Longimicrobium terrae: one gene and its partner. The protein of the gene in region 1 interacts with the protein of each later gene in a pairwise test. Links are inferred from orthologs where the notes say so. Each region holds a gene or a part of one and is shown on either strand. Other genes may lie near its edges.

Region 1 (3,282 bases):
GCGCCGCCCGTGACGGGAACGGAGTACAGCGCCCGCTCGCCGGGATGCGTCTCGCTCGTCGTGATCAGGAACGTGCGCCGGTCCGGCGTCAGCGTGACGTCCGTGACTTCCCACTGCCCGGACGTGACGGGCGTCGCCGCGCCGCCGTTCAGGTCGCGCGTGTACAGGTGCGCGTATCCGCTGGCCTCGGACACGAAGAAGATACGGTCGTCGCTGATCCAGTCGGCCGTGTACAGCCCGGGGCCGCCCACCCACGCGGTGTCGCGCACCTCATCCACCATCGTCAGCTTGCCGTCCGTTCCCGCCACGTACAGCCAGCGCGCCTTGAAGTCGTACGGCACGCCCATCACCAGCGCGCGGTCCTGAGACGGCGCCCAGGCCAAGGTGGTGAGCGACACCTTGCGGGCCGTCTGCGCGCTGTCGGGCGTAATCCACGCCAGGCGCGAGGTGTTCAGGTCCAGGATGGCGGCGCGCTCCACGCTCTGGACGTCGCCCACCTTGTTTCGCTGGTTCACCGGCTCGGTGTAGCCGCTCTCCGTAATCCAGTACGGAATGCTGGTCTGCTGCGCGCCTTCCACCCGCTCGCTCACGCCCAGCAGCAGGTAGCGCCCGGAAGGCGACACCTCGAAGCTGCTGACGGACATGTTGCGGCCGATGTACGCAGGGCGCACGGTGGCGCGAAGCGAATCCACCTGCTCGCGGCGGCGGCGCTCCTCGTCGCGGTCGCGGATGACGTCGAACAGCTCCGTCTGGTCCTGCCGCAGGGCGCCGCGCTGCCCCGCGGTCTCCGGCGGCCGGGGCGCGGCTTCCGAGCGGATGTCCGTCAACTGCCGAAGCGGCCCGCCCTCCACCGGCACCGACCACAGGTTGGTGCCGGAGACGAAGAACACCGTGCGCCCGTCGCGCGAAAGCTCCGGCTGCCGCTCGCGGGTGGGCGTATCGGTAATGCGCCGCTCGCGCCCGTCGACGGTCACGTACACGTCGCCCATGCGTTCGGCGGCGCGCCGAGTGCGGTCGCGGTTCCACGCCCCCGCCATCGCGGGCGCTACGCGGTCGGCCACGGAGTCGGCCAGCATCTGGGGCTCGCCGCCCGCCGCGGCGACGCGGTAGACGTGCGTGGCCGTGTCGCGGGCTTCCGGATTGCGCCAGCGGAAGTACACCCAGCGGCCGTCATCCGACCAGCGCACCTCATCCGGCGAGCGCCCCACCAGCTCGGGGCCCCGCATGATGTTGCGCACGGAAAGGTCGTAGCCGTTCGCGGCGGTCTGCGCGCCGGCGGGCGACGCCCAGGCGGCCGCCAGCAGAACGGCGCCGCACGCCGCCCCGCGAAGAGGAGAACGCGTCATCGAGAAGATCCGGAGGGGAATGGGGATGACAGGAGTCCGGCAGTTTACGCCGACGCGCCCGGCGGTACAAGCCGCCGGGCGCGTTGAAAAGATTCCTGGGCGAGCCGGAGCGTTGGCCCCGCGGTCAGGCCGGCGGAAGCTGGATCTCGGGCTTTTCCGGATCGGGGCGGTACAGCACGGCGATGCGGCCGATGGTCTGCACCACCACGGCGCCGGGAATGCGCTCCGCCAGCTCGCGGGCGCCGTCGCGCAGTTCCACCGGCGCGGCCTCAAGCACCTTCACCTTGAGCAGTTCGCGGGTGTTGAACGCTTCTTCCAGCGAACGGATCGTCTGCTCGTTCACCCCTTCCTTGCCGACGAACATCACGGCCTTGAGGTGGTGCGCCAGAGACTTGAGGTGCGCGCGCTGCTTGGGAGTGATTTCCACGGCTAGTCCGCCTATCAGTGTTGATGGGTCCCGCTGCGCGCCAAAGATAGCGATCCGCGCCCGCCCTGACGAGTCACCCTCGCGCGGTCCGACAGTTATCGCCCCATCCTCCCTCCCCGCGACCTCCGCGAACCCCCGCGGCCTCCGCGTGAAACGGTGTAGAAGCCCGTAACGCAGCGAAGCCCCGCCAGACACGGCGGGGCTTCGGATTCGCTTGATCATCTCACGGAACGTCCGTTCCGACGGCCTGTGATCCGCGGCGGCGGTTCAGGCCGTTTCCACCCGGTTGCGCCCGCGGGTCTTGGCCTGGTACAGCGCGCGGTCCGCGGCCCGGATGAGGTCGGGGATCGTCGCCGCGTCGTCCGGAAAGGATGCGACCCCGAAGCTGGCCGTCAGCGTGCGCGGCACCTCGGCGTTGGGCGGCAGCTGCTCGACGACGACGCGCATCTTTTCCGCCAGCCGCGAACCTTCATCCCGCCCCGTCTCCGGAAAGATCAGGGCGAACTCCTCGCCGCCGTAGCGGCACGCGCTGTCGCTGCTGCGGAACGAGTGCCGCACCGCGCGCCCGATGCGCTGCAGCGCGTGGTCGCCCACCTCGTGCCCGAAGTCGTCGTTGATGCTCTTGAACCGGTCGATGTCCAGCAGGACGAGCGAGAGCGGACGCCCGTAGCGCTGGGCGCGCGCCATCTCCCGCTCCAAGATCTCGTCGAAGCCGCGGCGGTTGTGGCAGCCGGTGAGCGGATCGATGGTCGCCTGCGCGCGCAGCCGGTCCAGCAGCTCGGCGTTGCGCAGCGCGATGGCCGACGAGTCCGCCAGCGCCCGCAGCAGGGCCAGGTCGTGCGCCTCGTACGGCGCCTCCGTCATCCGCCGGCCCAGGATCAGCAGCCCCGCCCCGCCATCGCCGAAGTCCAGCGGCGCCACCACCGCCACCTCGGCGGGGACGTGGTCGCGGATCTCCGCATCTTCCGGCGGCACGATGGGCGGCCGCCCGGGCCCGGTGATGGCGTTCACCACCCGCGCCGGGATGGCGAAGGCCACGGACTCGCCGCGGAGCGAGCGGACCGCGCGGCAGGTGTACTGCTCGCCGTCCGTGTGGTACAGCGCGGCCCACCACGCAAAGAACACCTCGCCCACGGAATCCAGCACCAGCCGCACCGTCTCGTCCGCGCCGCGCACCACCGCCAGCGTGCGCGCCACCTGCTGCAGCGCGCCCAGGTGAAAGCGCAGCTGATCCAGTTCCAGCGTCTGCTCCGCCCGCTGCTGCTGCACCGCCCACACCCGCGCCAACTGCTGGGCCATGAGCGCCAGCAGGCGCGGAGCGATCTTCGCCGCCTCCGGGGAAGCCAGCATCTCTCCCTCGCCGCCCGCCGCATGAAAGCGCAGCACGGACACCAGCCCGTCCGCGGCGTCCCCCACGGACAGCGGTACGGGACGCGTGGGCACCAGCAGGCGCGCCGGTCCGTGCGTCAGCAGGCGGATGGCGTCCACGCAGGCCTGCGCGGTGGCGTC
Region 2 (3,168 bases), on another replicon or contig:
CCGGATCGTATGACGCCACCCGTGCGCCCTCATCCACCGAACCGACGCGTCGTACCTGCAGCCCGTCCACCACGCCCGGCACGGCGCCCCACTCTTCGCGGATCCGCAGGCAGTCCGGCGCTTCGACGGCCATGATGGTGGCCCGCAGCGCGCTGCTGCTGAGCACCTTCGCGCGGCGCTGCACCCCGGCCGGGTCCAGCGCCAGGCAGTCGGTAAACGTGCCGCCGGTGTCAATCCAGATCTGCCAGAGACGCTCGGTCACGTGCGGCGCGGTTGGGGAGGACGGTCGCTGATGGAAAGGCAAACTACGACGTCGCGCGGGGTGCCCCGCAAGCCCGGCGCGGCCGCAGACGATGAAGAACTGCCCTCACGCGGAGGTCGCGGGGGTCGCGGGGGTCGCGGAGGTCGCGGAGGTCGCGGAGGTCGCGGAGGTCGCGGGGACCGCGGACGGGAGAGATCGCGTCCGTGCGAGCGACCCTGTAAGCGGGCACATACTGGGGTGTGCTCCCTCTCCCACGTCTGTTTGTGGGAGAGGGTCGTCGCGCGCAGCGCGCGGGGTGAGGGCCCGCACGAACAACAAACCGGCCCCGGCGACTGCTGTCGCCGGGGCCGGTGAACGCGCGTGGCCGCGAATTACTTGTCGTCGCCTTCAGTCGGCGTGACGTTCACTTCGGGGGTCACGACCTGCTGCGTGTCGGTCGAGATTTCGACCTTGGCCGGGTCCACGTCCACCTGCGGCATCTTGCCGCCATCGACGTCCACCGACGGCGCCTCGCCCTTTTCTTCAACTTCCGCCGTGCATGCACCGGCGCCCATCGCCAGGGCCACGAGGGCAGCCGCCATCACGCGCTTGATCACCATGGGTGTATCTCCATTCGTAGGATCAGGGACCTTCACCGCGCCCCTGTGCAACGCGTGTGCCGGTTGCGCTCGCGGCAGAGCTTCTGCTACACAATCCCCTGCATCCGCGCCGGAAAATTGCATTTGCCTCTCCGGTTGCCCGCGCGCCGCGCGCCACGGTGCGCCCATCGGCATTGCCGGCCGGCGGCGCAAAACGAGACGGGGCGGGAAAGCCGATCCGGCTCCCTCGCCCCGCTGTCCATCCCGCTCTGAGCACCCGGCGCTGAGCACCGGGCACTTCCGTTCCCGCACTCACGCACTCACGCACCCAGCACTCACGCACTTCCCCTCACCCCCGCGCCATCGAATCCAGGAATTCCTTGTTGGTCTTCGTGGGGCGCATGCGCTTGAGCAGGAAGTCGATGGACTCCGCCGGCGGCATGTCGGACAGGAAGTTGCGCAGCAGGTACACGCGGGTAAGCTCCAGCTCGTTGAGCAGAAGGTCTTCGCGGCGCGTGCCCGAGCGGTTGATGTCGATCGCCGGAAAGATGCGCTTGTCGGCGATGTGGCGGTCCAGCACCAGTTCCATGTTGCCGGTGCCCTTGAACTCCTCGAAGATCACCTCGTCCATGCGGCTTCCCGTTTCCACCAGGGCCGTGGCGACGATGGTGAGCGAGCCGCCCTCTTCGATGTTGCGGGCCGCGCCGAAGAAGCGCTTGGGCTTGTGCAGCGCGTTGGCGTCCACGCCGCCCGACAGGATCTTGCCGGAGTGCGGCACCACCACGTTGTAGGCGCGCGCCAGGCGGGTGATGCTGTCCAGCAGGATGACGACGTCGCGGCCGTGCTCCACCAGGCGCTTGGCCTTTTCCAGCACCATTTCCGCCACCTGCGTGTGCCGGTCGGCCGGCTCGTCGAAGGTGGAGGAGATGACCTCGGCCCGCACGTTTTCCTGCATGTCGGTCACCTCTTCGGGCCGCTCGTCAATGAGCAGCACGATCAGGTGCACCTCCGGATGGTTTTCGGTGATGGCGTTGGCCATCTTCTGCATCAGGATCGTCTTGCCCGCCTTGGGGGGCGCCACGATCAGGCCGCGCTGGCCCTTGCCGATGGGCGCCACCAGGTCCATCACCCGCATGCTGATGTCGGTGGTGGCGGCTTCCAGGTGAATGCGCTGGTCGGGATAGCGCGGGCGAAGGTTGTCGAAGGCGACGCGGTGCTTGGCCTTGTCCGGCTCGTCGCCGTTCACGCGTTCTACCTTCAGAAGGGCAAGGTAGCGCTCGCCCTCCTTGGGCGGACGGACCTGCCCCATCACCGTGTCGCCGGTGCGCAGGTCGAATCGCTTGATCTGGCTGGGCGACACGTAGATGTCGTCCGGCCCGTACAGATAGTTCCAGTCCTGCGAACGAAGAAAGCCGTAGCCTTCGGGAAGAACCTCAAGTACTCCCTCGCCCCGCAGAACCACCTCGCTGTCGAGCAGGTTCTGCTCGATGCGGTAGATGAGGTCCTGCTTGCGGAGCCCGGAATAGTTGGAGATGTTGAGACCTTCCGCCATTTCGTGCAGTTCGGCGATGCTCTTGGTCTTGATGGTGCTAATGTCCACGTTGTGCTCCGAATGTATCAGCACGGCCCGGACTGCAGGTACGGCAGCCGGGACCGCTGGATGTTCCGCCGCGTGGGAGGGGGTTGTGCCAGGGGAGGGGCGCGCCGCGCGCTGAGCGCACAGAATGCTCTGGAGGCGTTTGCCCCAACCTAAGCACGGTATACACGGAGGTCAAGAAGAAAGTGCCGGACATATCAGGCCCGTTCGCCGCGTGGCGACTGGTGGAACTGCACGATCAGCAGGTGCTTCAGGCCCGCCTGCATCCGGGCGTTCCGGCCGACGATCCGGCCCTTTCCGAGTGGCTCGCGCGCTGGCCCGGCCGGCGCTACGTGCAGTCCGGCGGCGACGGGGTGGAGATCACCCTTACCCGCCGCGCCCGCGTCCGCACGCGCGAACGGTGGTGGCTTCACGCGCTGCTCCTTGTGCTTACCTTGGCCACCGCCACGGTCGCCGGGTGCCTGCTGGTTCCCGGCGACCCCATGGGCTGGGCCGAGTCGGCGGGCCATGCGATCCCCGTGCCCGCGCGGTACGATCTGCGCTCCGTGGCACCGGGACTGTGGTTTTCCCTGCCTCTGCTGTGCATCCTGGGCGCGCATGAAGCGGGCCATTGGGCGCTTGCGCGGCGCCACGGGATGGACGTTTCTCCCCCCTGGTTTCTTCCCGCGCCGCCGCTTCTGAGCCCCATCGGCACCTTTGGCGCGTTCATCCGCATCCGCTCTCCCCTCATC

Evidence for each region.
Region 2: the proteins of yhbY (region 1) and rho interact in binary tests that used the Escherichia coli proteins (3 or more experiments, as listed by UniProt). The link is inferred for Longimicrobium terrae from one-to-one orthologs.

What each region holds. Positions count from the first base shown.
Region 1 is NZ_JACHIA010000011.1:3,282-6,563, reverse strand. Bases 123-3,089 are described here. They hold yhbY (ribosome assembly RNA-binding protein YhbY), read right to left. Parts: upstream 1,774-3,089; coding sequence 1,471-1,773; downstream 123-1,470. Other genes in these bases: HNQ61_RS29640 (GGDEF domain-containing protein), read right to left, coding at 2,041-3,089; HNQ61_RS17015 (prolyl oligopeptidase family serine peptidase), read right to left, coding at 123-1,346. Outside these bases: more of HNQ61_RS17015, read right to left, coding at 1-122; more of HNQ61_RS29640, read right to left, coding at 3,090-3,282.
Region 2 is NZ_JACHIA010000040.1:900-4,067, reverse strand. The notes cover bases 316-3,168. They hold rho (transcription termination factor Rho), read right to left. Parts: upstream 2,441-3,168; coding sequence 1,190-2,440; downstream 316-1,189. Other genes in these bases: HNQ61_RS28035 (site-2 protease family protein), read left to right, coding at 2,623-3,168; HNQ61_RS28045 (hypothetical protein), read right to left, coding at 634-861. Outside these bases: HNQ61_RS28050 (hydantoinase B/oxoprolinase family protein), read right to left, coding at 1-262. UniProt on the Escherichia coli protein: Facilitates transcription termination by a mechanism that involves Rho binding to the nascent RNA, activation of Rho's RNA-dependent ATPase activity, and release of the mRNA from the DNA template.